Regions from separate parts of the Kitasatospora sp. NPDC058184 genome, predicted to be linked through region 2. Evidence: riboswitches for the same ligand, from Rfam matches in the RefSeq annotation. Region 2 holds a riboswitch; the other holds the start of a gene.
What was found. Region 2 has a riboswitch for glycine ahead of gcvT (glycine cleavage system aminomethyltransferase GcvT). Riboswitches for the same ligand answer to the same signal wherever they lie in the genome.

Region 1: it holds a riboswitch for glycine, as region 2 does, so the genes downstream of both, gcvP (aminomethyl-transferring glycine dehydrogenase) here and gcvT (glycine cleavage system aminomethyltransferase GcvT) in region 2, are expected to answer to the same signal.

What each region holds. Positions count from the first base shown of each region.
Region 1 is NZ_JBHVVE010000018.1:8,761-23,202, forward strand. Features, by position in the region: gene ACFVXH_RS29205 (bifunctional nuclease family protein) at 1-10, shown strand, start outside; gene ACFVXH_RS29210 (MerR family transcriptional regulator) at 234-878, shown strand; gene ACFVXH_RS29215 (vancomycin high temperature exclusion protein) at 1,003-1,695, shown strand; gene ACFVXH_RS29220 (DNA polymerase IV) at 1,768-3,195, shown strand; gene ACFVXH_RS29225 (MFS transporter) at 3,337-4,833, opposite strand; gene ACFVXH_RS29230 (PRC and DUF2382 domain-containing protein) at 5,049-6,251, opposite strand; glycine riboswitch at 6,475-6,578, shown strand; gene gcvP (aminomethyl-transferring glycine dehydrogenase) at 6,816-9,716, shown strand; gene ACFVXH_RS29240 (DUF5999 family protein) at 9,835-10,026, opposite strand; gene ACFVXH_RS29245 (hypothetical protein) at 10,439-11,011, opposite strand; gene ACFVXH_RS29250 (glutamate--cysteine ligase) at 11,390-12,895, shown strand; gene ACFVXH_RS29255 (CPBP family intramembrane glutamic endopeptidase) at 12,991-13,779, shown strand; gene ACFVXH_RS29260 (HAD domain-containing protein) at 13,757-14,284, opposite strand; gene ACFVXH_RS29265 (MFS transporter) at 14,385-14,442, opposite strand, start outside.
Region 2 is NZ_JBHVVE010000004.1:453,205-467,646, reverse strand. Features, by position in the region: gene ACFVXH_RS10635 (cysteine desulfurase family protein) at 1-269, opposite strand, end outside; gene ACFVXH_RS10630 (IclR family transcriptional regulator) at 451-1,218, shown strand; gene ACFVXH_RS10625 (trimeric intracellular cation channel family protein) at 1,124-1,783, opposite strand; gene ACFVXH_RS10620 (acyltransferase family protein) at 1,913-3,268, shown strand; gene ACFVXH_RS10615 (ABC transporter ATP-binding protein) at 3,358-4,422, opposite strand; gene ACFVXH_RS10610 (ABC transporter ATP-binding protein) at 4,457-5,524, opposite strand; gene ACFVXH_RS10605 (ABC transporter permease) at 5,521-6,531, opposite strand; gene ACFVXH_RS10600 (ABC transporter substrate-binding protein) at 6,629-8,395, opposite strand; gene ACFVXH_RS10595 (ABC transporter permease) at 8,482-9,468, opposite strand; gene ACFVXH_RS10590 (enhanced serine sensitivity protein SseB C-terminal domain-containing protein) at 9,915-10,838, opposite strand; gene ACFVXH_RS10585 (enhanced serine sensitivity protein SseB C-terminal domain-containing protein) at 10,955-11,758, opposite strand; glycine riboswitch at 11,967-12,068, shown strand; gene gcvT (glycine cleavage system aminomethyltransferase GcvT) at 12,299-13,420, shown strand; gene gcvH (glycine cleavage system protein GcvH) at 13,520-13,900, shown strand; gene glyA (serine hydroxymethyltransferase) at 13,981-14,442, shown strand, end outside.

The DNA of each region.
Region 1 (14,442 bases), on a different contig from region 2:
CCCGCAGTAGCGGGGCCCGACCGTGCGGCCTTTCGGCCCATCGTTTTGCCAAAATCCGTCCATCTACCCACACTAGGGGCACGAAAAACCACTCTCCTGAGTGATGTGGTTTGTCTGGCCCGGCGTGGCGATCGTTGACGGGTCATAGGGGACTGCCTACCGTCAGGAGTGGCTGTCCGGGTGGCCGATGCCCGCAGTCGGGTTGCCCGCAGCACAAGTGGACGGAGGCAGGCATGAGCAGCACCGGCGATGACGCGGCCGTGGGAGGCCGGTGCGCCGTGCACATGCCGCGCACCGCTCGCACCGTCACGGATTTCCCCCGGGTCGGCAGGTTCCCGGCCGTACAGGCGGGCCAGCCGGCCATCGAACGGCTGGCCCCGACGTCCGACCTGCTCGGCTTCCGGGGCCCGACGGCCTGCGCGGCGGCCGGTATCACCTACCGTCAGCTGGACTACTGGGCCCGCACCGGACTGCTGGAGCCCAGCGTCCGCACCGCGTACCCGTCGACCAGCCAGCGGCTCTACAGCTTCCGCGACATCCTGCTGCTGAAGATCGTGAAGCGGCTGCTCGACGCGGGTGTCTCGCTGCAGAACATCCGGGTGGCGGTCGCCCACCTCCAGGCCGCCGACCAGGCCGACCTGGCGGGGATGACGCTGATGTGCGACGGCGCGACGGTGTACGAGTGCACGACGCCGCAGCAGGTGGTGGACCTGCTGAAGGGCGGTCAGGGGGTCTTCGGCATCGCGGTCGGAGCGGTCTGGCAGGAGCTGGAGCTCACCCTCGGGCGGCTGCACGCCGAGCGCACCGACACCGGCGAGACGATGGTCGGGCACGACCCGGCCGACGAGCTGGCCCAGCGGCGCAACCGGGCGGTCTGAGCAGGCGTTCGACGGGGCCGCGGGCCCGGACGGGGAACCGTTCGGACCCGCGGCCCCGTCGTGTTCCCCGGTTGACGTGATCGAGGGAGGGCACGTGGGAGTCGGTACCGGTATATCGGGGCTGCTGCGGCGCAGGGCCGGACTGCTGGGGGCCCGGCTGCGGCAGCGGCGGACGCAGCGCAGGGTGTTCCAGGTCGGAACGGTGCTCTGCTCGCTGGCGCTGGCGCCGAGCGCCTGGGTGTGGTTCGCCGCGGGGGACCGGGTGGGCACCGTGGAGAGCGCGCCCGCCGCGCCGGTCGCGGTGGTCTTCGGGGCCGGCCTGTACCAGGGCAGGCCCTCCCCGTACCTGGAGCACCGGCTGGTCGCGGCGGTGGACCTGTACCGGGAGGGGAAGGTGCAGGCGATCCTGGTGACCGGGGACAACGGGCGGGTCGAGTACTCCGAGCCCGACGCGATGTACGACTACCTGACCCGGAACGGTGTTCCCGAGGACCGGGTGGTGCGGGACTACGCGGGCTTCGACACCTGGGACTCCTGCACCCGGGCGCGCCGGATCTTCGGGGTGGACCACGCGGTGCTGGTCAGCCAGGACTTCCACGTCCGCCGGGCGCTGGCGCTGTGCGAGGCGGCGGGGATCCGCTCGTACGCGGTCGGGGTGCCGGAACTGCACGACGCGACCTGGCTGTACGGCGGGCTGCGGGAGGTCGCCGGGGCGGGCAAGGCGGCGGCCAACGCCTGGCTGCGGCCGGACCCGGTGTTCCTCGGGCCCCGGGAGGACGGCATTCCGAAGGCGCTGGCGGAGGCCGCGAAGCAGTAGCGACGGGGGCCGGGAGCGGGGCCTCCGGCCCGGTTCGTACGCACTGTCGGACCCGTACGCGATGATCGGCGGGTGCGATCTCTGCCGAGCATCATCCACCTCGACATGGACGCCTTCTTCGCGGCGGTGGAGCAGGCGGCCAAGCCCAGCCTGCGCGGCAAGCCGGTGGTCGTCGGCGGGCTCGGCGGGCGCGGGGTGGTCTCCACGGCCTCGTACGAGGCGCGCAGGTTCGGGGTGCACTCGGCGATGCCGATGGCGCAGGCGCGCCGGCTCTGCCCCAACGCGGCCTTCCTGGCGGGGCGGTTCGAGGCCTACCGGCAGAACAGCGAGATCGTGATGGGGCTGCTGCGGCAGCTGTCCCCGCTGGTGCAGCCGCTCAGCCTGGACGAGGCCTTCGTGGACCTGGAGGCCGGCCCGTACGGACCGGCGCTGCTGGAGGCGGACCACGAGACCGGCGAGCGGCTGGTCCTCGCGCTCGCGGAGGACCTGCGGGCGGACATCCAGCGGTCGACCGGGCTGACCGGCTCGGTCGGGGCGGCCGGGTCCAAGCTGATGGCCAAGATCGCCTCCGAGCAGGCCAAGCCGGACGGACTGGTCATGATCGAGCCCGGGCAGGAGCGGGCCGTGCTCGGCCCGATGCCGGTGCGGGCGCTGCCCGGGATCGGGCCGGCCACCGAACAGGTGCTGCGCCGGGCCGGGTTGAGCACGGTGGCCGACCTCGCGGAGGCGGGGGAGGCGGAGCTGGTGCAGCTGGTCGGGCGGGCGCACGGCGCCGGGATCTTCCAGATGTCCATAGGGCTGGACGAGCGGCCGGTGATCGCCGACCAGGACGCCAAGTCCGTGTCGGTGGAGGACACCTACGAGGTGGACCTGGCCGACCGGGAACGGGTGCTGCGCGAGGTGGAGGCCCTGGCCGGCCGGTGCGTACGGCGGCTGCGGGCGGCCGGGCGCTCGGGGCGGACGGTGGTGCTCAAGGTCCGGCGGTTCGACTTCTCGACGCTGACCCGCTCGGAGACGCTCGGCGGGCCCACCGACGACGAGGCGGTGATCACCGCGACCGCGCGCCGGCTGGCCGAGCAGGTGGAGATCACCGGCGGGGTCCGGCTGCTCGGCGTGGGCGTCGCCCAACTCGCCGACTACACCCAGGAGGACCTGTTCGCCCAGGCGCTGCGGGAGGAGGCCGCGGAGCACGCGGAGGCGGCGGCCGAGGCCGAGGAGGCCGAGGCGGAGCCGGAGGCCGTCGTGGTGCGGCGGTGGGTGCCCGGACAGGACGTCCGGCACGAGGAGTTCGGTCCGGGCTGGGTGCAGGGCAGTGGCGTCGGGAGGGTCACCGTACGGTTCGAGACGCCGTGGGACGGGCCGGGGCGGGTACGGACCTTCGCGGTGGACGACCCGGCGCTCGAACCGTCCCGGCCGCTGCCGCTGCGCCGGGACGCGGGTGCGGACGAGGGGCCGGACGGTGCGTCGGAGGGGAACGGCGGGCCGGGGGAAGGAGCCTGAAACGCGAAGCGGCCCCACCCGGTGGGGGAGTACCGGGTGGGGCCGATCACCGTGCCGGACCCCGTGCGTTCGTGATGCCCTCACGATGTACGGGGACCGGGCCCCGCGCCCTGTCCCTGAGCGCGGGGGCCGGACGCCTCGTCAGGCGTCGGTCTTGACCAGCTCGGGGCTGGAGTCCTGCTGGGCCGAGCCGCCGACGACCGTCGCGGTGGCGGCCGACGTGGTGCCGCGGATCAGGAACGGGACGATGCCGGCGACGACGCAGACCACGGCCGCGGTCCAGAACGCGTGCTTGTAGGCGTCCAGGGTGGGCAGCGACAGCGGGATCTGCGGCGGCAGCTTCATGGTGTCGCCGGTCAGGATGGCGGCCATGACGGCGGTGCCGATCGCGCCACCGACCGTGCGCAGCACGGAGTTCATGCCGTTGGCGATACCGCTCTGCTCGACCGGGACGGCGCCGTTGATGTAGGCCGGCATCGCGGCGAAGGCGAGGCCCACGCCGAGGCCGAAGATCGCCGAGGCGGTGTAGATGTCGCCCTCGTGCCCGTGGCGCACGGCCAGGTAGGCCATCGCGATGGCGCCGAGGACGCCACCGAGGACCAGCGGCAGGCGCGGGCCGCGACGGGCGATCAGCAGGGCGCCGACCGGGGCGGCGACCATCGAGCCGATCGCGGACGGCAGCAGCAGGAGGCCGGCGTGCAGCACGCTGGCGGTGAAGCCGTAGTGGGTCAGCTTCTCCGGGGTCTGGGCGAAGTTGCTGATGACCATGAAGGAGCCGTACATGCCGAAGCCGATGAGCAGGCCGGCCACGTTGGTGAAGGCGACGGCCGGACGGGCCATCATCTTCATGTCCACCAGCGGGTGCGCGACCTTGGTCTCGATGATCCCCCAGATCAGGGCGACCACGGCGGCGACGGCGAACAGGCCGAGCGTCTTGTTGGAGGTCCAGCCCCAGTGGTTGCCCTGGCTGACCGCGACCAGCAGCGCGGAGAGCCAGCCGGCCAGGGTGAGGGCACCCAGCGGGTCGGCGCCGCCCTCCTTGTCGGTCACCGGGTCGGTCGGGACGCGGAAGGCGACCAGGGCGATCGCGATCAGGCCGAAGACCAGGCCCATCCAGAAGATCGACTTGTAGTTCCAGTGCTCCAGCAGGAGACCGGTCGCGACCAGGCCGAGGCCGGAGCCGACGCCCATCGAGGCGCTGATGGCGGCGACGCCGCCGGTCACCTTCTGCTTGGGCAGCTCGTCACGGACGATGCTGATCGCCAGCGGCAGGACGCCACCGCCGGCGCCCTGGAGGACACGGGCGACGACCAGCCAGGTGAAGGAGTGGGTGCTGACCGCCAGCGCCGAACCGGCGACCAGGCCGGCCAGCGAGATCAGCAGCATCGGCTTGCGGCCCCGGAGGTCGCCGAAGCGGCCCAGGAGGGGAGTCAGCACGGCTGCGGAGAGCAGGTTGGCGGTCATCAGCCAGGTGACGCTGGACGCGGAGACGTGCAGTTCCTTGGCCAGCGAGGGCAGGATCGGGACGACCGCGGTCTGCACCACGCTGAACGACAGCATCGCCAGGATGAGGGCCGGCAGGACCCGGGCGCTGCTCTGCTTCTCGGCCGCGGTGGTGGGCTGTGGTGCCTCACTCACGGTTGCTTCCTCCCGTACATAGTGAATGAACTGAAGTAACCATGCAGGGAGATACTTCAGAGTGTCAAATATCGAGTGGTTAAGTTTTGGCAAAGGTGAACGGTCGGGTACGTGACAAGGGCTGTGGTGGGGGTGGCAGGTATGGGGAGGGTGCCTGCGGTGGGTGTGCGAGAGGGGCCCCGGACGGTGTCCGGGGCCCCTCTTCGCGGGTGGTGTCAGACGAGCGGGCGCAGTGCGGCCGGGCGGGGTGAGTCGGTGGCGGGGGGTGAGGCGGGGGGTGGCGTCGAGCCGGCCGGGGAGGTGTTCTGGGTGGCGGTGGTGTCGTGGACCTCGACGTGCTCGCGGCGGAGCTCCTCCCGGACCACCTCCTCCGTCGTGTAGCGCTCGACGACCAGGCGGACCCGCTCGACGGGCGCGAGGTACTTGCGGACCACCGCGCGCTCCTCGCGGAGGGTGACCTCCTCGACGGCCTCGGCGATGTCCTTCTCGCTGAGCGTGGCGCGCTCGGCGTCGCTGACCGGCATCCGTTCGACCCGGACGCGCTCGTGGACCACGGGGATGCGGCGCTCGACCTGTTCGGTCGTCACGTACTTGCGCAGCTTCGCGGTGCCGAGGGTGTGCCACTCGGTGGTGACCTCCAGCCGCTCCTCGCGGCAGGTGATCTCGACCGGGCCGCTGGGGGCGGACGGGGCGCCGTCGGCGTGCGCGGCGCCGACGGTCGCCGCCGGGGCGGGCGTAGACGCGGGGGCGGGGGCGGGCTGCGACTGCGGCCTCGGCTCCACGGTGGGTGCGACGGGCGCGGCCGCCGGGGTGGCGGTGGTGGCCTCGGGGGTGCTGAGCATCCGCATGTCGGCCTCCGGGGCGGTTCCGGTGCTGTCGGCGACCGCGGCGGTGACGGCGGCGGTGGGCGGGGCAGTGGCGACGGGGGCTCTGGCCGGGGCGGGCTCGGGAACGGGATCGGGGGAGCGCTCGGGGGTGTGGAAGGTGAGCGACTTCGCCGGGGCCGCCGCGGTCGTCGTGGCGGCGGCGGCCGCCGCCGTGGTGCCGAAGTCGAGGTCGGCCTGCTTGGGCCGGCTCCCGTTCTCGTGGCTCGGGCGGCCGTCCATCGGGGTGTCGAGCCCGTAGTAGCGGTACAGCTGGAGCTCCTGGGCGGGGGACAGGTGCTGGCCGACGCCGAAGTCCGGCGACTCCTTCACCAGCGACTTGTCGTACGGCACCCGGAGCTCGTCGCCGGCGAACTCGCTCGTGGTCAGCGGGACGAAGGCGTCCCGGCCGAAGATGCCGGTCCGGACCGCGGCCCACTCGGGCCGGCCGGTGGCGTCGTCCAGGTAGACCTCGTCGACCGTGCCGATCTTGTCTCCGTTGCGGTCGACGGCCTTGTGACCGATGAGGTCCCGGGGGTCGATGTCGGTCTGCACTCTTTCCTCCCGTGCGCTGAGCTTGCGGAACTCCCGCAGGAAGGCGGCCGGAGCACCCGTTCCGTCCGCCACTTCACACCAAAAGCCATGAATCGGACGGACGCGAGCGGGGTGCGCCGGACGGGCTGTGCGCTGGACCGTCCGGGGGACGCGCGTAGACCCCGAACGACCTGACGCACCCGTGATCGGGGGGCCTCCCGCTGGTACCCTGGGCGACGACCGCAGAGCCCGCTCGGGAGAGTCTCCGACTGCGAAAGCCGCTGGTCGGAGCGCCGAAGGAGCAACTCCTCCCCGGAATCTCTCAGGCATCCGTACCGTGTGGGGTAGGTCACTCTGGAAAGCAGGGCAGGAGCGTCGGCGCGGAAGCCGGCGATCACCACCCTCACCGACGGTGCAAGCCGACGGAGCGCCCACAGCGCCCCGTGCGGGTGAAGCTCTCAGGTCCCGATGACAGAGGGGGAGGCCTGTCGGGTCCGCCCGCCCAGGTTCGTCCGCTGTCCGCAGCGGCGAGGCCGGCCGGCGTGCGTACCCCCGCCGGTCCGTGACCAGGAGGCCTCGACCACCATGAACGCCCAGCCGAACGCGGGACGCCCCACCGGCGCCTCGACCCTCACCGAGCTTGAGCTGGCCAGCCCCTTCGAGAACCGCCACATCGGCCCCGACGCCGCCGCGCAGGAGAAGATGCTGGCGTCCGTCGGCTACGGCTCGCTGGACGAGCTCGCCGCCACCGCGGTGCCCGAGGCGATCCGCTCCATCACCGCCCTGGACCTGCCCGCGGGCCGGACCGAGGCCCAGGTCCTCGCCGAGCTGCGCGAGCTGGCCGGCCGCAACCAGGTGCTCCAGCCGATGATCGGCCTGGGCTACTACGGCACCTTCACCCCGCCGGTGATCCTGCGCAACGTCATGGAGAACCCGGCCTGGTACACCGCCTACACCCCGTACCAGCCGGAGATCTCGCAGGGCCGCCTGGAGGCGCTGCTCAACTTCCAGACCCTGGTCTCCGACCTGACCGGCCTGCCGACCTCCGGCTCCTCGCTGCTGGACGAGGGCACCGCGGCCGCCGAGGCGATGGCGCTGGCCCGCCGCGTCACCAAGGTCAAGGGCGGCGTCTTCCTGGTCGACGCCGAGACCCTGCCGCAGACCGTCGCGGTGATCAACACCCGTGCCGTGCCGACCGGTGTCGAGGTCGTCGTCGCCGACCTGTCCGAGGGCATCCCGGCCGAGATCGTCGAGCGCGGCGTCTTCGGCGTGCTGCTCCAGTACCCGGGCGCCACCGGTGTGGTCCGCGACCTCACTGCGGTGATCGAGCAGGCGCACGGCCTGGGCGCGATCGTCGCCGTCGCCGCCGACCTGCTCGCGCTGACCCTGCTCAAGTCCCCGGGTTCGCTGGGCGCCGACATCGCCTGCGGCACCTCGCAGCGCTTCGGCGTGCCGATGGGCTTCGGCGGTCCGCACGCCGGCTACCTGTCGGTGCGCGCCGAGTTCGCCCGCTCGCTGCCCGGCCGCCTGGTCGGCGTCTCCGTCGACGTCGACGGCAACCGCGCCTACCGCCTGGCGCTGCAGACCCGCGAGCAGCACATCCGCCGCGAGAAGGCCACCAGCAACATCTGCACCGCCCAGGTGCTGCTCGCCGTGATGGCCTCGATGTACGCCGTCTACCACGGCCCCGACGGCCTGGCCGACATCGCCCGCCGCACCCACCGCTACGCCGCGGCCCTCGCCGAGGGCCTGCGGGCCGGCGGCGTCGAGCTGCTGCACGGCGAGTTCTTCGACACCGTCACCGCCGTCGTCCCGGGCCGCGCCGCGGAGATCGCCGCCGCCGCCCGCGCCAACGGCATCAACGTCCACCAGGACGGCGCGGACCGGATCTCCGTCTCCACCGACGAGACCACCACCCGCGAGCACCTGGCCGGCGTCTGGGCCGCGTTCGGCGTCCCCGCCGTCGAGGTCGCCGAGGCCGCCGAGACGCTGCCCGCCGCGCTGCTGCGCGAGGACGAGTACCTGACCCACCCGGTCTTCCACAGCCACCGCTCGGAGACCGCCATGCTGCGCTACCTGCGCCGCCTGTCGGACCGGGACTACGCGCTGGACCGCGGCATGATCCCGCTGGGCTCCTGCACCATGAAGCTCAACGCGACCACCGAGATGGAGGCGGTGACCTGGCCGGAGTTCGGCCAGCTGCACCCCTTCGCGCCGATCGACCAGGCCCAGGGCTTCCTGACCCTGATCCGCCAGCTGGAGCAGCAGCTGGTCGAGGTGACCGGCTACGACGCCGTGTCGATCCAGCCGAACGCGGGCTCGCAGGGCGAGCTGGCCGGTCTGCTGGCCGTGCGCGCCTACCACCACGCCAACGGCGACACCCAGCGCGACGTCTGCCTGATCCCGTCCTCGGCGCACGGCACCAACGCGGCCTCCGCGGTGATGGCCGGCATGCGCGTGGTCGTGGTGAAGACCCTGGTCGACGGCGACGTGGACGTCGAGGACCTGAAGGCCAAGATCGAGCAGCACCGCGACAACCTCGCCGTGCTGATGGTCACCTACCCGTCCACCCACGGCGTGTACGAGACCCAGATCACCGACATCTGCGCCCTGGTGCACGAGGCCGGCGGCCAGGTGTACGTGGACGGCGCCAACCTGAACGCCCTGGTCGGCCTGGCCAAGCCGGGCAAGTTCGGCGCGGACGTCTCGCACCTGAACCTGCACAAGACCTTCTGCATCCCGCACGGCGGTGGCGGCCCGGGCGTCGGCCCGGTCGCGGTGCGCGCCCACCTGGCGCCGTACCTGCCGAACCACCCGCTGCAGCCGGAGGCCGGCCCGGCCACCGGCGTGGGCCCGATCTCGGCCGCGCCGTGGGGCTCGGCGGCCATCCTGCCGATCTCCTGGGCGTACGTCCGGCTGATGGGCGGCGAGGGCCTCAAGCACGCGACCCAGGTCGCGGTGCTGAACGCCAACTACATCGCCAAGCGCCTGGCGCCGCACTTCCCGGTGCTCTACACCGGTCCGGGCGGGCTGGTCGCGCACGAGTGCATCATCGACCTGCGCCCGCTGACCAAGGAGACGGGCGTGACGGTGGACGACATCGCCAAGCGCCTGATCGACTACGGCTTCCACGCGCCGACGATGTCCTTCCCGGTGGCCGGCACGCTGATGATCGAGCCGACCGAGTCCGAGGACCTGCACGAGATCGACCGCTTCTGCGACGCGATGATCACCATCCGGGCCGAGGTCGACAAGGTCGGCTCGGGCGAGTGGGCGGCCGACGACAACCCGCTGCGCAACGCCCCGCACACCGCCGCCACGCTGGCCGGCGACTGGGCGCACGGCTACTCGCGGCAGGAGGCGGTCTTCCCGGCGGGCGTGAACCCGGCGGACAAGTACTGGCCGCCGGTGAGCCGGATCGACGGCGCGTACGGCGACCGCAACCTGGTCTGCTCCTGCCCGCCGCTGGACGAGTACGGCGTCTGACCCGACCGGGCCCAGGTGGTCCGGGTCGGACGGCAGGGCCCCGGCGGAGTTCTCCGCCGGGGCCCTGCCCGTCTGCGCTGGTCGGCGGCTGCCCCCGCCGTACGGTCGGACCGGGTGGTCAGGCCGCGTGGGCGACGGGGCGGCGCGGGGCGATCACCCGGCCGTCGGGCAGCAGTTCGCCGGTGTCCTCGAACAGGACGACGCCGTTGCAGAGCAGGCTCCAGCCCTGCTCCGGGTGACGGGCCACCGATACGGCCGCCTCGCGGTCCTCGGACTCGGCCGTCGGGCACTCAGGACGGTGCTGGCACATGCGTACCCTCGCTTCGCTCTGCGATCCTCCCCGTGGTGCGGTCGCCGGAGGTGGTGCCGTCCGGGGCCGCCGCGGTGGTCGGATCCTGTCCGCGCGCCGGCCAAGTGTGGGCCGGCGCCCAAGTGGGTAGGACAGGGGGTCCTTCCACGCTGGTTCCCAGTGTCGGCATCCCGGGAGCCGCGCGCAGGGATTTCGTGACATGCGCCACAACTCCCGGGTAGAGATCACCCGTTCAGGTGGGGCCGACGGGAAAAGGCGCACCGGTGGGTCAGTCGGGACATGGCCCGTTGGGGCCATGTCGAATGGCCCGGACGGGTGGTCACCGTTCGGGTGAGGGTTTGGAAGCGGGCGCGCGGGCGCGGTCGAGGGCCGCCGGGCGGGTGGGCCCGGCGGCCCGTGGGGCGTCGGCGGGTCAGGAGGTGCCGAGCAGCAGTGGCCCGGCGAGCGGGGCGCGGGCGAGCAGCGGCAGCAGTTCGGCGGCGGGCCGGGCGCGGTGCGCGGCGACGCCGAGCGGGGCCGGGGCCAGGGGGATCAGGAGGTCGCCGTCCGGGTCGGTGTCGGGGTTGTGCAGCCAGAGCGCCGTGGCGTACTGGCCGGGGAAGGTCAGCAGCCGGGGCTGCCGGCGGGTCCGGGAGCCCTGGGCGAGCTGCCAGGCCTCGCGCAGCGCCCGGACCGTCGAGTCGAGGTAGGGGCCGGCGGTGAAGTGGGAGAAGCTGTGGCCCTCGGCGCTCTGCACCACCTCGGCGGCGGCGGCCACCTCGGCGCCGTCCTTGATCAGGAAGCGCCAGCCGGTGCGGCGGGCGGCCGGCAGCTCCGGGCGCGGGCCGTTCAGGACGTGCACCGCGAGCGGGTGGGCGGGGAGCAGTGGGCCGGTCGGATGGCGCAGTGCTGCGGCGGCGGGCTGGCGCAGCGCGGTCTCCGAGTCGAGCGCGCCCAGGACGGCGCGCAGGGCGCTCGGCGGGGGCTGGGGGGTTTGCAGAGTCATGGCGGGGTCCGCCTCTCCAAGCGAGATCGGCGTGCGAGTGCGGCATACCGGCGTGGCGGGGCGACGCGTCGTCGGTGACGGGGCCGGGCCGTGTCCGGTTGTGCAGGATCGCGGTGCCGGCGCGGTCGCCGCCTCGACGAGGGCTTTCGGGGCGAGGCGGACCGGCCGGAGCGCTGTGCGAATTCGAACAGGTGCGCAGGGTGATCTGTTTATCACAGGCTGTGGTGTCGGGCAAGTCCACAGTTCGTCTGATTTTCCGTCAGATGCCTTGCATTGCAAGCCAGTACGCACGTTCGGGTATCGATCTTCGCGGTGGGCATCATGCTTGCACGGTCGGTCGACCGGGTGCTCGACGGGGTGGCTCTGGAGGAGGGGACCGTGGGCGAGAAGGTCGTGGCGACTCGGGCGGAACTGGCGGACCGGCAGCTCTACCGGCGCAAGCTCCACACGTGTCTGGACGTGCTCGGACGGATGATCCGGGAGGACCGCTTCGACCGGCCGCGGGCGGTGATGGGCCTGGAGATCGAGCTCAACCTGGCCGACGAGCAGGGCCTGCCGGCCATGAACAACGCGCAGGTGCTGAGCGCGATCGGCTCCAGCGACTTCCAGACCGAACTGGGCCGCTTCAACATCGAGGTCAACATCACGCCGCACCGGCTCTGCGGCCACGTGTTCGAGGAGCTGCGCGAGGAGATCGACACCGGGCTGCGCTACGCCGACCGGCAGGCGGCCGAGGCGGGCGCCCGGATCGTCATGGTGGGCATCCTGCCGACGCTGGAGCACGCCCACACCGGGCTGGACGCGATGAGCCACAACCAGCGGTACAGCCTGCTCAGCGACCAGATCCTGGCCGCCCGCGGGGAGGACATCGCGCTGGACATCGAGGGCGTCGAGCACCTCCAGCTGGAGTCGATCACCATGGTGGCCGAGGCCGCCGCCACCTCGCTCCAACTGCACCTCCAGGTGACCCCGCAGCGGTTCTCCTCGGTGTGGAACGCGGCCCAGGCGATCTGCGGGCCGCAGCTCGCGCTCGGCGCCAACTCGCCCTTCCTGTTCGGGCGGGAGCTGTGGCGGGAGACCCGTCCGGTGCTCTTCCAACAGGCCTGTGACACCCGTACGGCGGAGCTCAAGGCCCAGGGCGTGCGCCCGATCACCTGGTTCGGCGAGCGCTGGGTGGACTCGGCGTACGACCTGTTCGAGGAGAACCTGCGGTACTTCCCCGCGCTGCTGCCGATCTGCGACGACGAGGACCCGATGAAGGTGCTGGCCTCCGGCGGCGCGCCCAGGCTCGCCGAGATGCGGCTGCACAACGGCACCATCTACCGCTGGAACCGCCCGGTGTACGACATCGCGGGCGGGGTGGCGCACCTGAGGGTGGAGAACCGGGCGCTGCCGGCCGGGCCGACGGTCGCCGACACGCTCGCCAACGCCGCCTTCTACTACGGACTGGTGCGGGTGCTGGCCGAGCAGCCCCGGCCGATCTGGACCCGGCTGCCGTTCGAGCGGGCGGACGAGAACTTCCAGCAGGGCGCCCGGTACGGCATCGACGCGGTGTTCCAGTGGCCGCGCTCGGGGCGGGCCGGGCGCGGCGGCGGGCTGCAGACCGTGTCCGCGGTCGACCTGGTGCTCAACGAGCTGCTGCCGATGGCCTACCAGGGGCTGGACGAGTGGGGCGTGGAGCCCGCCGACCGGGACCGCTACCTGGGCATCATCGAGCAGCGCTGCCTGCGCCGCACCAACGGCGCGTCCTGGCAGACCGCCACCTTCCACCGGCTGCGCGAGCAGTACGGGATGGACCGGCCGGCCGCGCTCGCGGCGATGACCAGGCGCTACGCCGAACTCATGCGCGGCGGCGAGCCGGTGCACACCTGGCCGGTGGGCTGAGCCCTCCCCGTCGGGGCGGTCCGGCGGCTGTGTCAGGATGATCGCTCCGGCGGTCGGCCGACGGCCGGAGCGACCGCCCGTCCGCTGGAGCCCCCGTGACCACCGTCCCGACCGCGCCGGAGACCGCGAAGCCCACCCGTCGGCTGTTCGGCGCGGAACTGCTGATCGTCCTCGGCCTCTCGCTCGGGGCCAGCGGGATCAGCGCGCTGATCAGCTTCACCGGCTCGCTCACCGAACCGCTCAAGCTCGGCCAGCAGGTCGCCACGCTGAACGGCTCGCGGGCGCCCGGGCGGCCCTGGCTGGACCTGGTGTGGCAGCTGTACTACATCGGGCGCGGGCTGATGCCGGTGGTGCTGGTCGGGTACCTGCTGGTGCGCGAGGGCGTCGCGCTGCGGGTGCTGGGCTTCGACCTCGGGCAGAAGCTGCGCGACCTGGGGCGGGGCGCCGCCGTCGCGGCCGCGATCGGCGGGTCGGGGCTGGCGCTCTACCTGGCCTCGCAGGCGGCCGGGTACAACCTGACGGTGGCGCCGTCCGGGCTGCCGGACGTGTGGTGGCGGGTGCCGGTGCTGCTGCTGTCGGCCTGGCAGAACGCGATCCTGGAGGAGGTCGTCGTCCTCGGCTACCTGCTGCGCCGGGTGGGGCAGGTCGGGTGGTCCTGGCCGGCGGCGGTGGCCGCGAGTTCGGTGCTGCGCGGCTCCTACCACCTCTACCAGGGGGTCGGCGGGCTGGTCGGCAACATGGTGATGGGCGCGGTGTTCTGCCTGCTGTACCGGCGTTGGGGGCGGGTGATGCCGCTGGTGGTGGCGCACGCGCTGATCGACACGGTGGCCTTTGTCGGGTACGCGCTGCTGGCCGGGCACGTCAGCTGGCTGCCGACCCCTTGAGCGACCGCGCCCGGCCGCGCGGCGGACGGGCGAGCAGCCGGTCGACGTGCCGGCGCTCCAGGCCCTCGCCGGGGTCGACGGGCAGCAGCAGGCGGTCCCGGCGCAACTGGGAGCGGCGGACCAGCCGCGGCGGGATGACGTCGTCCACCCAGGCGAACGGCCGGCCGGCGGCGTAGCGCAGCAGCGGGGCCCACTTGGCGGCGGAGAACAGCTCCATCAGCGGGACGCGCGGGTCGCCGGGCTGCGGGACGTAGCCGGTGAAGGTGACCACCGGGAGCGGGTCCAGGCCGATCGCCGGGGCGATGTGGGTGTTCGCGTTCTCCTCCCACGTCGTCGCCCAGACCAGGTCGTACGTTCCGGCGAGCTCGCGCAGCCAGGCGCCGTGCCGGGCGGACAGCAGGACGGTGTAGCCGAACAGGGTGTGGGTGTCGAACCCGGCGTCCGGGTGGGGGCGGACCGGGTTGAGGACGCCGTCGACGTCCAGGAACAGCAGTGGCTTCGGCACCGGTGGCCCCTCGGAGACGGTGGTGTTTCCTGACACTTCGGACGTCACCCGCGCACCGTCGGTTGCCCACGGGCGGGCGCACGCGGGGCGCACAGGGGGCTCACGAAGCGGGCGCGGGCTCGCTGACGGGCACCGGTGCGTCCGTCGTGCCCCGACGG
Region 2 (14,442 bases):
CGGGCCGGGTCTGCGTCCCGGCGGGCCCAGTACAGGCCCTTGACCGCGAGGTTGTCGGACTCGGTGCCGCCGCCGGTGAGCACGATCTCGCTGGGGCGGGCGCCCAGCGACTCGGCCAGCGACTCCCGGGACTCCTCGACCACCCGGCGGGCCCGGCGGCCGGCCGCGTGCAGGGCCGAGGCGTTGCCGACCACCCCCAGGTGCGCCGTCATCGCGGCGATCGCCTCGGGCAGCATCGGCGTGGTCGCCGCATGGTCCAGGTATGGCATAACCATCCGATTGTAGAGCGCCGCACGGGGCGGGGTTCCGGCCCGGGGCACCGATCCAGCCACCGCCCGCACGGGCCGGACGCACCACGGCCGGACGGCCGCGTCCGGTACTGGTTTGTACCACTGAGCCACCCAGCGGTTAGCCTGACGCCACCAGTCAGCCGGATCCACGGGGAACGCCATGTCGCAGTCGGTCGACCGCGCGCTGACCCTGCTCGACGCGCTCGGCGACGCACCGCTCTCGCTGGAGCAGGCCGCCAGCAGCCTCGGGGTGCACAAGTCCACCGCCCTGCGGCTGCTGCGCACCCTGGAGGAGCACGGCTTCGCCCGCCGCCAGCCGGACCTGCGCTACCGGATCGGCGGCCGGGTGCTCTCGCTGGCCCACCGCGCGCTGGAGGACTTCGACGTCCGGCAGGTCGCCGCGCCGTACCTGGCCGCGCTCAACGCCCGCTGCGGCTACACCGTCCGGCTCGCCGTGCTGCACGACGGCGAGGTGCTCTACCTGGACGAGGTGGCCGGGCCGCCGGGCGCGGAGCCGTCCCGGATCGGGCGCCGGGCCCCGGTCGACGGGACGGCGGTCGGCCGGGTGCTGCTCGCCGGGCTGTCCGCGGACGACGCCCGCGCGGAGCCCGAGCTGGCGGCGGTGCGCCGCCGGGGCTGGGCGGCCGAGTCGCGCGAGCACCGGGAGCCGGTGACCTGCGTGGCCGCGCCGGTCGCGGGCAGCGGCGGGCGGACGGTCGCGGCCTGCGCGCTGAGCGCCCCGGCGAGCGAGGTTCCACCGGCCGAACTGGCCAGGATGGTGCCGGAACTGCTCTGCACGGCCGAGGCGATCTCGCTCGCGTACGGCGGCTCGCCTACTCCTCGCTGGTGCGAGAACCGTTGCGGTGCCAGGCCCGCGGGGCACGCCAGCCGTACTTCAGGGCGAGCATCCGCAGCCCGAAGGCGGTGAGCGCGGCGGCGGTGCCGGTCACGCCGGTGAGCCGGTCGGTGGCGATCAGCAGGGCGACGACGGTGGCGCCGACCAGGGCCGGGACGGCGTAGATCTCCCGGTCCCAGCGCAGCAGCGAGGGGATCTCCCCGGCGAGTATGTCGCGGATCACGCCGCCGCCGGCCGCGGTCACCATGCCGAGCGCGATCGCGGCGACGGCGCCGAGTCCGAAGTCGTGGGCCTTGGCGGTGCCGGTCACGCAGAACAGCCCGAGCCCGAGGGCGTCCAGGGTCTGCACCGCCCGGTTGATCCGCTCGACCTCCGGGTGCAGGAAGAACACCACCAGGGCGGCGCCCAGCGGGGTCACGAAGTAGCCGAGGTTGGTGAACGCGGCGACCGGCGTCGCGCCGATCACCAGGTCGCGCATCACGCCGCCGCCGAGGGCGGTGACCTCCGCCAGCACACAGATGCCGAAGATGTCCATGTTCTTGCGGACGGCGAGCAGGCCCCCGGAGAGGGCGAAGACGAAGATGCCGACGAGGTCCAGCGACTGCTGGACGTCGGTCGGGAAGAGCTGGGATGTCACCGTCCATGTGTACCCGATGTGCACGGATGTGCCGGTGAACGTCCGTTCTCCGGATGCGAACGCACCGCCGGAAGGGTGCCGGACGGCTTGCGCGCCGTCCGGCCGGAGCGGCTCGGCTAGCCTCCGCCTGTGAAGCTCGTGAAGCCCAGGTCGGCCCCGGCGTCACCGCCGGAACCGTCGAAGTCGCCGCCGGAACCGCCCGCCTCCGCCAGGCTCGGCTGGCTCGACGCGCTGCGCGGCGTCGCCGCCCTCGCCGTCGCCATGCACCACTTCGGACTGCTCGGCAAGATCCCCCACGCGGAGCGGGTGCCGCGCCAGCTGGACCTCGGCTTCTTCGGCGTGATGCTGTTCTTCCTGGTCAGCGGGTACATCATCCCGGCGTCGCTGGAACGGCGCGGCGACGTCCGGGCGTTCTGGACCGGACGGCTCTTCCGCATCTACCCCGCGGTGGCCGTCACGATCGTGGTGAGCCTGCTGGTGCTGCCCCGCGGCGGCCAGATCGTCCAGAGCTTCCCCTTCGACCACCCGGTGCTGTCGCTCGCCGCCAACGGCCTGCTGCTCCAGGACCTGGTGGGGGTGCCCAGCGCCATCGGCGTGATGTGGTCGCTCACCTACGAGATGGTCTTCTACTACTTCGTGTGCGCGCTGTTCGTCCGGGGGTGGCACCGGAACAGCGCGCCGATCGCGGTCGGCTTCGCGTCCGTCGCCCTGGTGCTCGGCACCTGGCTGCCGATCGGCGGGATCTCGGTGGACCTGCCGGCCACCAGGCACCTGGTGGCGGTGGCCGGGATCGTGGTGCTGATGGCGATGGCGTGCATCGCCACCGCCCGTCCGGACCTGACCCGTTGGGGCGCGCTGCTGCTCGGCGGCCTGGGCCTGGTCCTGATCACGGTGAACAACCGGAGCACCGGCTTCGAGACCATGCTGATCTTCGCGACGATGTTCGCCGGCACCGTGCTGTACCGGCTGGAGCACGGCCTGCTCGACCGGCTCCCGGCCCTGCTCTGCTGCGCCTTCGTGGTCGTCGCCGGCGTCACGGTCGGCTACCTGTACAACCGGGACACCGCGCTCTGGCACACCTGGACCCCTTCGTGGCAGTCCTTCTCCCTCGCCTACCTGGCCGCCTGGGCCCTGTTCGCGGCGGCCATGCTGCTGCGCCGCCGCCGCTTCCCGCGCTGGCTGAGCGGGCTCGGCACGATCAGCTTCTCGGTCTACCTGCTGCACGGGCCGCTGATGTACTTCGTCGGCTGGAGGCTCCAGGGCTACCCGCCGATCGTCGGGCCGACGGGGCAGGCCGCGCTCACCCTCGGCTACCTGGGGGCGCTCGTGGCGCTCTCCTGCCTGTCGTACCGGCTGGTCGAGATCCCGTTCCAGCGCCTCGGCCGCCGGGTGGTCCGGGCGCTGGACCGCCGCTTCCCGGCCCCCGCCCCGGGCCCGCGCGAACCGGCGCCGAAGCCCGGACCGGTGCCGGCCGCGGGCGTCTGAGGCGCCCGGACGCCTGGGACGCGGACACCGAAGAGGCCGCCCGCCCCGGGGGTCCGGGGCGGGCGGCCTCTCGCGTCCGTGCGGGGACCTCAGGCCTTGGCGTCGGCCGGAGCGTTCCCCGGAGCGTTCTCGGGGAAGTGGCACGCCACCTGGTGCCCGGTCTCGAGCACCGCCAGCGGCGGCTCCTGGCTCGCGCACACGTCCTGCGCCTTCCAGCACCGGGTGCGGAAGCGGCAGCCGCTGGGCGGGTTGATCGGCGAGGGGACGTCGCCCTTGAGCAGGATCCGGTCGCGGCCCGCGCGCTGGCGGCGGCGCGGGTCCGGGACGGGCACGGCGGACATCAGCGCGTTGGTGTACGGGTGCATCGGGCTGCGGTAGAGCGAGTCCCGGTCGGCGATCTCCACGATCTTGCCGAGGTACATCACCGCGACCCGGTCCGAGACGTGCCGGACCACCGAGAGGTCGTGCGCGATGATCAGGTAGGTCAGCCCGAGCTCCTGCTGGAGGTCGTCCAGCAGGTTGACCACCTGCGCCTGGATCGACACGTCCAGGGCGGAGACCGGCTCGTCCGCGATGATCATCTTCGGCTTCAGCGCGAGCGCCCGGGCGATGCCGATGCGCTGGCGCTGGCCGCCGGAGAACTCGTGCGGGTAGCGGTTGTAGTGCTCGGGGCTGAGCCCGCACAGCTCCAGCAGCTCCTGGACGGCCTTCTTGAGGCCGCCCTCGGGCACCGCGTTCTGGAGCCGGAACGGCGCGCCGACGATGGTGCCGACGGTGTGCCGGGGGTTCAGCGAGGAGTACGGGTCCTGGAAGATCATCTGGATGTCGCGGCGCAGCGGCCGCATCGCCCCGACGCTCAGGTGGCTGATGTCGGTGCCCTCGAACTCGATGGTCCCGCCGGTCGGTTCGTCGAGCCGGGTGACCAGTCGGCCCATGGTCGACTTGCCGCAGCCGGACTCGCCCACGACGCCCAGCGTCTCGCCGGCGTTGACGGTGAAGTCGATGCCGTCGACGGCCCGCACCGCGCCGGTCTGGCGCCGCAGCAGCCCGCCGCGGATCGGGAAGTGCCGGGTCAGGCCGGCCACCTTCAGCAGCGGCTCACGGCCGGGGGCGGGTGCCGACCGCGGGGTCGGAGCCGCCTGAGTGTCCGTCATCGGTTCTCTCCAGAAAGGTGGTACGAGGCCGGGCTCACAGCCGGGGCGCGATCTCTTCGGCGAAGATGCGGTGCCGCTCGCCGGCCGCCAGGTGGCAGGCCGCGAAGTGCCCGGGCACGGCCTCGGCCAGTGCCGGGACCTCGCTCGTGGAGCGCCCGTCGGTCAGGGCGGCGTACGGGCAGCGCGGGTGGAAGGCGCAGCCGGACGGCACGTTGATCAGGCTGGGCGGGGTGCCCTTGACCGGCACCAGCCGGTCCTGGAGTTCCCGGTCCAGTCGCGGCATCGAACCCAGCAGGCCCCAGGTGTACGGGTGTTCGGGCGCGTCGAAGAGGGTTTCGGCCGGGCCGCGCTCGACGCACTTGCCGCCGTACATGACCAGGATGTCGTCGGCCAGTTCGGCGACCACCCCGAGGTCGTGGGTGATGATGATGACCGCGGAGCCGAACTCCTCCTGGAGGTCGCGGATGAGGTCCAGGATCTGCGCCTGGACGGTGACGTCCAGGGCGGTGGTGGGCTCGTCGGCGATCAGCAGCGAGGGGTCGTTGACCAGCGCCATGGCGATCATGGCGCGCTGGCGCATGCCGCCGGAGAACTGGTGCGGGTAGTCGTCGACCCGGCGGTCCGGCTGCGGGATGCCGACCCGGTCGAGCATCTCGACCGCGCGGGTCCGGGCCTGCTTCTTGGTGGCCTGGGGGTGGTGCACCCGGTAGGCCTCGACGATCTGCTGCCCCACCGTGTAGTAGGGGTGCATCGCGGTCAGCGGGTCCTGGAAGATCATCGCCAGTTCGCGGCCGCGCAGTTGGCGCACCCGGTCCGGGCCGGCCGCGATCAGGTCCTCGCCGTTCAGCCGGATCTCGCCGCTGATCCGGGCCCGCTTGGAGCGGTGCAGGCCCATGATGCCGAGCGAGGTGACGGACTTGCCGGAGCCGGACTCGCCGACGATGCCGAGGGTGCGTCCCTTGTGCAGGTCGAAGCTGACCCCGTCCACCGAGCGGACCAGGCCGTCGTCGGTGTCGAAGTGGATCCGCAGGTCGCGCACGGAGAGGAAGGGGTCGCCGGCCGGGGCGGGCGCGGCCGCCGGGTCCTTCTGGAGGTCGGTCACGAGAGCCTCACCCGGGGGTCGACGAGGGCGTACAGGAGGTCGACCACGAGGTTGCAGGCGACGATGAAGAAGGCGGCGAGCAGGGTGACGCCGAGGATCTTGGGCAGGTCGTTGTCGGAGATCGCCTGGACGGCGAACTGGCCGACGCCCTGGAGCGAGAAGACCTGCTCGGTGATCAGCGCGCCGCCGAGCAGCAGCCCGAGGTCCATGCCGAAGATCGTGACGATCGGGGTGAGCGCGGCGCGCAGCCCGTGCCGGGCGACGACCTTGCGCTCGACCAGGCCCTTGGCCCGGGCGGTGCGGATGTAGTCCTCGCTCATGGTCTCCAGCATCCCGGCGCGGGTGAGCCGGGCGTAGAGCGCGGAGTAGAGGAAGGCCAGCGAGATCCACGGCAGGATCAGGTTGCGGGCCCACATCAGCGGGTCGTCGGTGAAGTCGACGTAGTGCAGGTTGTCCAGGATCGGCCACTCGTAGCTGAACAGCGTGAGCAGCAGCGCGCCGGTGAAGAAGACCGGCAGCGAGACGCCGGCGAGCGCGACGCCCATGGAGAGCCGGTCGAAGATCGAGCGCGGCTTCAGGGCGGAGACGACGCCGGTGGCGACGCCGGAGACCAGCCAGAGCACGGCCGCACCGGCGGCGAGCGAGATGGTGATCGGGATCCGCTTGGTCAGCTCGGGCCAGACCTCCAGGTGGTTCTTGAAGGAGTAGCCGAAGCAGGGCACGTGACAGGTGGCCGGTTCCGGTCCGAAGTGGTACTCGGCGCCGCTGACCAGCCCCTTCAGGAAGTTCCAGTACTGGGTGTACAGCGGCTGGTCGAGGCCGAGGTTCTGCTTGACCGCCGCGATCGCGTCCGGCGACGGGTTCTTCCCGATGTACTGGGCGGCCAGTTGGTCGGCCGTCTCGCCCGCGAGGCGCGGGAGCAGGAAGAAGATCGCGAAGGTGACCGCGCTGACGACCAGCAGCAAAATCGCCGCCGCGAAGATCCTGCGGATGATGTAGGCAAACACAGTTGGGCGGCTCCGGCGGCCGCCGCCGTCCGGGATCTTCCGGACGGCGGCGGGCGCCGCTGCCTTCACCTGCCTTCAGGGATGCGGAGCCAGGCTCTTACTTGACGCCGATGTTCAGGTAGTCGTACTCGCCCGAGAACGCCGAGGTGGAGACCACGTTGGTGGCGTTGTCCGGGCGGTACAGGAAGACCTTGAAGTAGGTCAGCGGGACGTAGACCGCCTGGTCCATGACCTTCTTGTCGACGTCGCCGTAGATCTTCTCGCGGGCCGTCTTGTCGGGGTTGATCGCGGCGTCGTCGAGCAGCTTGTTGACCGCGGGGTTGTCCAGCTGGGCCAGGTTGTTGTTGCCGGACGGCTTGATGGTGCGGCCGTCGACGATCTGCTGGAGGAAGCCGTAGCCGGTCGGCCAGTCGGCGCCCCACTGCATCATCATCAGGCCGATGTTGTGCTCGGCCGCGAACTGCGGGGAGCCGGCGCTGTCCTGGAGGTACTTGCCCTGCGGGTACTGCTGGATCTCGGCGTTGATGCCGACCTTCTTCAGCGCGGCCTGGATCGAGGTGGCCGCGGCGACCTCGGTGGCGCGCTCGGTGCGGGCGGAGAGGACGGTGTTGATGCCGCCCTCCTTGCCGCAGGCCTTCAGGGCCTCCTTGGCCTTGGCCTCGTCGCCCTTGTTGTCCTTGGTCTCGTACGTGTTGAAGTCCTGGTGGCCCGGGATGTCCGGCGGGAGCACCGTGTTGGCGATCTGGCCGCGGATCGGGCCGCCGAGGGCGGTCTGCACCGAGACCTTGTCGACCGCGTACTGCACGGCCTTGCGGCACTCGATGTTGTCGAACGGCGCGAGCTTGGAGTTGATCGCCATGTAGACCAGGCGGCCGCCGTAGGCGTTGTCGGTGCTGGCCTTCAGCTTCTGGTTCTGGAGGATCTGCGCCTGGGTCTGCGGGTCGACGCCGCCGCCCACCAGGTCGACCTGGGCGTTGCCGGCCAGCAGGTCCTTGTCGATGGTGGACTGGTCGATGTTCATCCGGAGCACGATCTTGTCCGCGAGCTGCTTGCGGATCGGGTCGGTGCTCGCGTCCCAGTTGGTGTTCGGGACCAGGACGGCCTGCTTGCCGTCCTCGTAGGACTCGAACTTGTAGGAGCCCGAGGAGACGATCTTCTTCACGTACTCCGAGCCGGTGTCCTTGGCCTGCGGGACCGGCGCGGTCTGCGGGGCGCTGACCAGGTAGTCGAAGTCGGCGAAGGGCTGCTTCAGGTGGAAGACGATCGTGGTGTCGTCGGGCGTCTCGATCGAGTCGAGGCCGCCCTCCTTGTCCTTGTACGGGCCGGCGTACGGCGTGGCGTTGTCCACCAGGTGCTCGCGGAAGTAGACCGGGCCGTTGGAGTTCACGTCCAGCGCGTAGTTCGAGCGCTCGACGGCGTACTTGACGTCCTTCGAGGAGATCGGGGTGCCGTCGTCGTACTTCAGGCCCTTGCGCAGCTTGTACGTCCAGGTCAGGCCGTCCGCGCTGACCTGGCCCATCGACTCGGCGAGGTCGGGGACGAGCTTGTTGCCCTCGTCGCCCGGCGCCGGGTTGAAGGTGGTCAGCGAGCGGGCGTACAGGCGCGAGAAGTTGTAGATGTACGCGTAGTACGTGTTGCCCGGGTCGAGCGAGTCCGGGGTGCCCTTCATCTCGTAGGTGACCGTCCCGCCCTTCTTGTCCGAGGCGTTGACGATGCCCTTGGTGGCGGCGTTGGCGCCGGAGCCGCCTCCGGTGCCGGAGGACGAGGCGGAACCGGTGTCCTTCGACGAGCTGGTGCAACCGGTCACGACCAGGACGGCGGCGGCTGCGGCCGCGGTCAGGGCGACGGTACGGGACCTACGCATGGGTGAGATCAACCCCTTGGGGATGGGAGGCGGTGAAGGAGAGCCTTGACGGCGCATCACATGATGCGTGGTCATGTGCGGCGGGATCAGTTGCTCTTGGGATCGAGGGCGTCGCGAAGACCGTCGCCGAGCAGGTTGAAGGCGAGCACGGTGACGAAGATCGCCAGACCGGGGACCACCATGTACTGGGGGTCCACCTGGTAGTACCGGATCGCGTCCTGGAGCATCCCGCCCCAGGAGGCCTGCGGCGGCTGGATGCCGACGCCGAGGAAGCTCAGCCCCGCCTCGAAGAGGATGTTGGTCGGGATCAGCAGGGTCGAGTAGACCAGGATCGGACCGACCAGGTTGGGCAGCAGCTCCTTGAACAGGATGAACGGGCCGCGGGCGCCGAGGCTGCGGGCCGCGTGGACGAACTCCCGCTCGCGCAGCGAGAGCGTCTGGCCGCGCACGATCCGGCCCATGTAGGGCCAGTTGAAGAAGCCGATCACGAAGATCAGCACCAGCATGTGCAGCGGCAGGCCGTGCAGGCCGAAGGCTCCGCCCTGGAGCGAGGTCGAGATCGCGATGGCGAAGAGCAGCAGCGGGAAGGCCAGGAAGACGTCCATCACCCGGCTGATCACGGTGTCCACCCAGCCGCCGTAGTAGCCGGCCATGATGCCGAGCACGGTGCCGATGGTGTTGGACAGCAGGGTCGCGCCGAAGGCGACCAGCAGGGAGACCCAGGAGCCCTCGATGACGCGGGTGAGCAGGTCACGGCCCTGCAGCGGGTCGATGCCGAGCGGGTGTTCGAGGCTCATGCCGCCCCAGTCGCCGAACGGCAGGCCGCCGAGGTCGGCGTCCAGCAGGTCCTGGTGGAGGGCGTCCGGGTCGAGCCCGAACATCGACTCGATCGGCTTGGCCAGCACGGCGAGCATGATCAGCAGGATCACCACGACGCCGCCGGCGACGGCGGCCTTGTCCCGCTTGAAGCGGGTCCAGGCGATCTGGCCGAGGGAGCGGCCCTCGATCTTCTTGGCCGGGCCGGCGGCGGCTGCTGCCTCCGGCTCGTTCCCGGCGGTGGTCACGGATGTCATGGTCAGTTGGTCCCCTCGCCGACGGTGGCCGGCCCACGGGTGCCGGTCGCCGTCTTCGGCGGTGCGGCTGCGGACGTGCGGAGGTGCTTAGGAGGAGCGGGTGTTGACGGCAGTGCGTCGTGCACAGGCACTGCCACCACGCGGGATGGGCGTCGCGTGGACGGGCTTGTCGGCGTGCGCGCTCACCTTTGTGGGGTTCCAGCACGCGCGGTGCGTTGCGCAGAACTCTCTGCCATCCGAACTGGCTTGCGCCAGCCCTGACAACCGACAGATGCCCAACTGTGATCTGCGTGCATGCACCTCCCCGATCTTCGGCATATACCTCTTCACATGGCTGTAACTGCCATGTCAAGATGACCGGGCCGCACATCCGGAAATTCGTCCGGAAAGCATCGAAGCCGACTTGACGGACAATCAAGTCGGCTTCGGAGAATGGGTTTTGGGATTCAGCGCCCGGGGTAGCCGGGCCACGGCCGCTGCGGCTGCTGCTGCCAGCCCTGCGCCGGCGGCTGGGTGCCGTACGCGTAGCCCGGCATCGACTGCCCGGGGTACGGCGGCGGGGGCACCGGCGGGTACGGGCCGGTCGGCGGGCGGCCCGCCTCCCGGTCGAAGAACGGCCGCGCGTTGGCGCGCATCCACAGCGCCACCGGGTCGTACTCGTCCGACATCGCCACCGTGGACACCGCAAGCCCCTCCGGGGCCACCGCGATCGCGCGCTGCATCAGCGCCCGCACCGCCTCCACCGCCGGCGGCGAACTCTCGTAGAGGTCAAGGCCGATGGCCAGGTACGGCTCCCCCACCGCGGGCTGCACCCAGGCCCGGCGCAGCGCCCGGACCGCGCGCACCTCGGCGGCCTGCCGCTCCAGCAGCGCGAAGAACGGCTGGGCGTTCAACTGCGGCTCGCTGAGCTTCAACGGCCCGGCCGGCAGCCGGTCCAGGCCCGCGGCGACCCGGCGCAGGTCCGCCCAGGGCACGCCGACGCCGCCGCCGGGGGCGTGCGGGTTGAGCCACAGGCCCCAGCGGGTGCGGTACAGCGAGGCCGCGATCTCCCGGCCGGAGACGACCTCGTGGGCCCGCGCCCAGCCGGAGGCGGTCAGCTGCTCGGGCGAGGTGACGGCCGGCGCGTAGCCGTGGCCGCTGATCTCCATATTCCCGTACTGCGCGTCCGGGCTGCCCGGCGTACCGTGCCACAGCAGCATCCAGACCCGGCCGTCCGCCAGCGCGTGCAGCAGCCGCTCGTACGCGTCGTAGCGCTCCGGCGCGACGTCGCGCAGGGCGCGCTCCAACGCGCCGGGATCAGCTCCCGGGCGCCCGGCCGGTGCCTGGCCCCAGGGCCCCGGCACACCGCCCGCTCCCGTTCCCGCACTCATGCGCCCACCTCGCCGCGCCTCTTTCCCTCAACCCGCCGACCCGTCGGCCGTCTGCACGCACCCTATGGCGCGGCACCGGCCACCGCCACGGCGACGTGCCTCTGATCCGGACCCGCTCACGCCCGCGTGTGGAAAGGCAGTACCCGGGTGAGCAGCCACTCGACCACCGGGTCGTCGGCGAGGTCGAGCAGTACGAGGTGGACGCCCCCGGGCAGCGGCGCGGTTCCCAGCGCTCGCCCGAGTGCCTCGTTCACCGCGGCCGGGTCGGCCGGGGCCGCCGGGTCCAACTGGACGCCCACGAACATCACGGTCGGTTCGCCCTCGATGCTGGCCAGCGCCCTGCGGGCGGTCAACACACCGGGCAGCGCCGACAGTTCGCTCCGGCAGGCGGCCAGGAAGTGCTCCGGGTCCTCGCCCGGCACCGGCTCGCGCAGCGCCACCCGGCCGCCGGTCGGCTCCGCGGCGCCCTCGGCCTGCTCCCAGCGGTCCTCGCGCGGGCCGCGGCGCAGCTCGGCGACCCCCTGCGGCGGCACCGGGAGGCCCACCGGCGCGTCCGGGTTCACCGCGATGCCCAGGCCCAGCGGCAGCCCGCGGGCGAACTCCCACACCGGCGCGATCGCGAAGGCCATCCCCGGCGCCTGCTGGAGGAACACCTCCTGCGAGGAGAACACCGGCACGTACGGGTCGCCGCCCAGCTCGATGGTCGGCAGGTCGAGCGCCTGGCCCTGCGGGTCGGCCCCGGCCGGCAGCGGCACCCACACCTGGCTGCGCGCCAGCACCTCGAACACCCGTGGGGTCGCGCCCGGGTCGCCCAGGGCCGCGGTCAGCACCTGCTCCAGTTCGTTGGCCGGCCAGGAGCCGCCCGCCGGCGCCTCCTCCGGTCCGCCCCACCCCTGCTGCTGCTCCACCGGGTACCCCATGCGCCGCCGATTCCGCCCTCTGCCGTCGGCCGCCCACTGCCGCACCGACGCGCAGCAGTCTAGAGGCGTGCGGGGGTGTGGTCAGGACTCGTGTTCGGGTCCCGCGCGGTGTGACCGGGTCCCCCCTCCCCTCGTCGTCCGGGACGTGCCATGATGTGCCCGTCCGACGGCATGCGCCGCGGGCCCCCACAACTCCATACCGGCCGCTCGAACCCGCGCGGGAGAGCCCGGAGTGCCGCTCAGGCACAGCCGGCGCCGAAGGAGCAAGTCCTCCCCGGAATCTCTCAGGCACCCCTACCGCACGGGTTAGGCACATCTGGAAAGCGGCGCCCGGCCCTGTCGTGCGCCCACCCACGGTGCAAGCCGTCATGCTGTCCCCCAAGCTGGAAACGGCTGCGGGCGGCGGGGCGGTGAAGCTCTCAGGTTCGACGACAGATGGGGAGACCCACGCCGCCGCATGCCCGCGCGCAGGGTCGGCCCCCCAGCGGGTCCGGTCCGGTGCGTGCACCCCTGAGTGCCCCGACCGAGGAGTTCCTGGCCATGTCGTCCCTCCGCCTGACCGCGCTCGACGCGCTGCACCGCGCCCTCGGCGCGACCATGACCGACTTCGCCGGCTGGGACATGCCGCTGCGCTACGGCAGCGAGCGCGAGGAGCACCTCGCCGTCCGCACCAAGGCCGGCCTGTTCGACCTCTCGCACATGGGCGAGATCACCGTCACCGGCCCGCAGGCCGGCGAGATGCTGGACCACGCCCTGGTCGGCTTCGTCTCCGCGCTGGGCGAGCTGCGCGCCCGCTACACCATGATCTGCGCCGAGGACGGCGGCATCCTGGACGACCTGATCGTCTACCGCCTGCGCGAGGACGCCTTCCTGGTCGTCGCCAACGCCTCCAACGCCCAGCTGGTCCTCGACGAGCTGATCGCCCGTGCCAAGGGCTTCGACGCCGTCGTCACCGACGACCGCGACACCTACGCGCTGATCGCCGTCCAGGGCCCGGAGGCCACCGGCATCCTGGCCGACACCACCGACGCCGACCTGCCCGGCCTGAAGTACTACGCGATCCTCCCGGCCTTCGTGGCCGACCGCGAGGTGCTGCTCGCCCGCACTGGCTACACCGGCGAGGACGGCTTCGAGATCTTCTGCCACCCGGCCGACGCCGAGCCGGTCTGGCAGGCGCTGACCGCCGCCGGCGCGGACCGCGGCCTGGTCCCCTGCGGCCTGTCCTGCCGCGACACGCTGCGCCTGGAGGCCGGCATGCCGCTGTACGGGCACGAGCTGTCCACCGACCTGACCCCGTTCGACGCCGGCCTGGGCCGGGTCGTCCGCTTCGACAAGACCACCAACGAGGGCGCCTTCGTCGGCCGCAAGGCCCTGGAGGCGGCCGCCGCCGCGGCCGAGACCAACCCGCCGAAGGTGCTGGTCGGCCTGGTCTCCGACGGCAAGCGGGTGCCGCGCGCCGAGTACACCGTGGTCTCCACCGAGGGCGAGCCGATCGGCCGGATCACCTCCGGCGCGCCGTCCCCGACCCTGGGGCAGCCGATCGCGATGGCCTACGTCGACGCCGCCCACGCCGCCCCCGGCACCACCGTCGCGGTGGACGTGCGCGGCAAGCACGAGCCCGTCAGGGTCGTGGCGCTGCCGTTCTACAAGCGCGCCCGCTGACCCCTCGCACGCCCCCCGTTTTCCCATACGCGCACGTCGCAGCCGTCCGCGCGGCGGCCCGCTTCGTCGTACCCGCTTCCCATCCTGGAGAATGACGCCATGAGCAACCCCCAGCACCTTCAGTACACCAAGGAGCACGAGTGGCTGACGGCCGCCGTGGACGGTGTCTCCACGATCGGTATCACCAAGCACGCCGCGGACGCGCTCGGTGACATCGTCTACGTGCAGCTGCCCGAGGTCGGCGAGACCGTGACCGCCGGCGAGACCTGTGGCGAGCTGGAGTCCACCAAGTCGGTCAGCGACCTGTTCTCCCCGGTGACCGGCGAGGTCACCGAGGTCAACCCGGACGTCCTGGACAACAACGCCCTCGTCAACAGCGACCCCTTCGAGGGCGGCTGGCTGTTCAAGGTGCGCGTCGAGGCCACCGACGAGCTGCTCAGCGCCGACGAGTACGACGCGCTCACCAACCCCCAGGGCTGAGCCCCCGACGGGACGGGCCGCCGCACCGCGGTCCGTCCCGCCCTGGCCCCTTTCCCTCCTCCTCCCGGGAAGACCACACCATGACTGTTCTCAACCAGTCCCTGCACGCCCTCGACCCGGAGATCGCCGCCGCGGTCGACGCCGAGCTGCACCGCCAGCAGACCACCCTGGAGATGATCGCCTCCGAGAACTTCGCCCCGGTGGCGGTCATGGAGGCCCAGGGCTCGGTGCTCACCAACAAGTACGCGGAGGGCTACCCCGGCCGCCGCTACTACGGTGGCTGCGAGCACGTCGACGTGGTCGAGCAGATCGCGATCGACCGCATCAAGGCCCTGTTCGGGGCCGAGCACGCCAACGTCCAGCCGCACTCCGGCGCGCAGGCCAACGCCGCCGCGATGTTCGCGCTGATCCAGCCGGGCGACACCATCCTGGGCCTGAGCCTGGCCCACGGCGGTCACCTGACCCACGGCATGAAGATCAACTTCTCCGGCAAGCTCTACAACGTGGCCGCGTACCACGTGGACGAGAAGACCGGCCAGGTC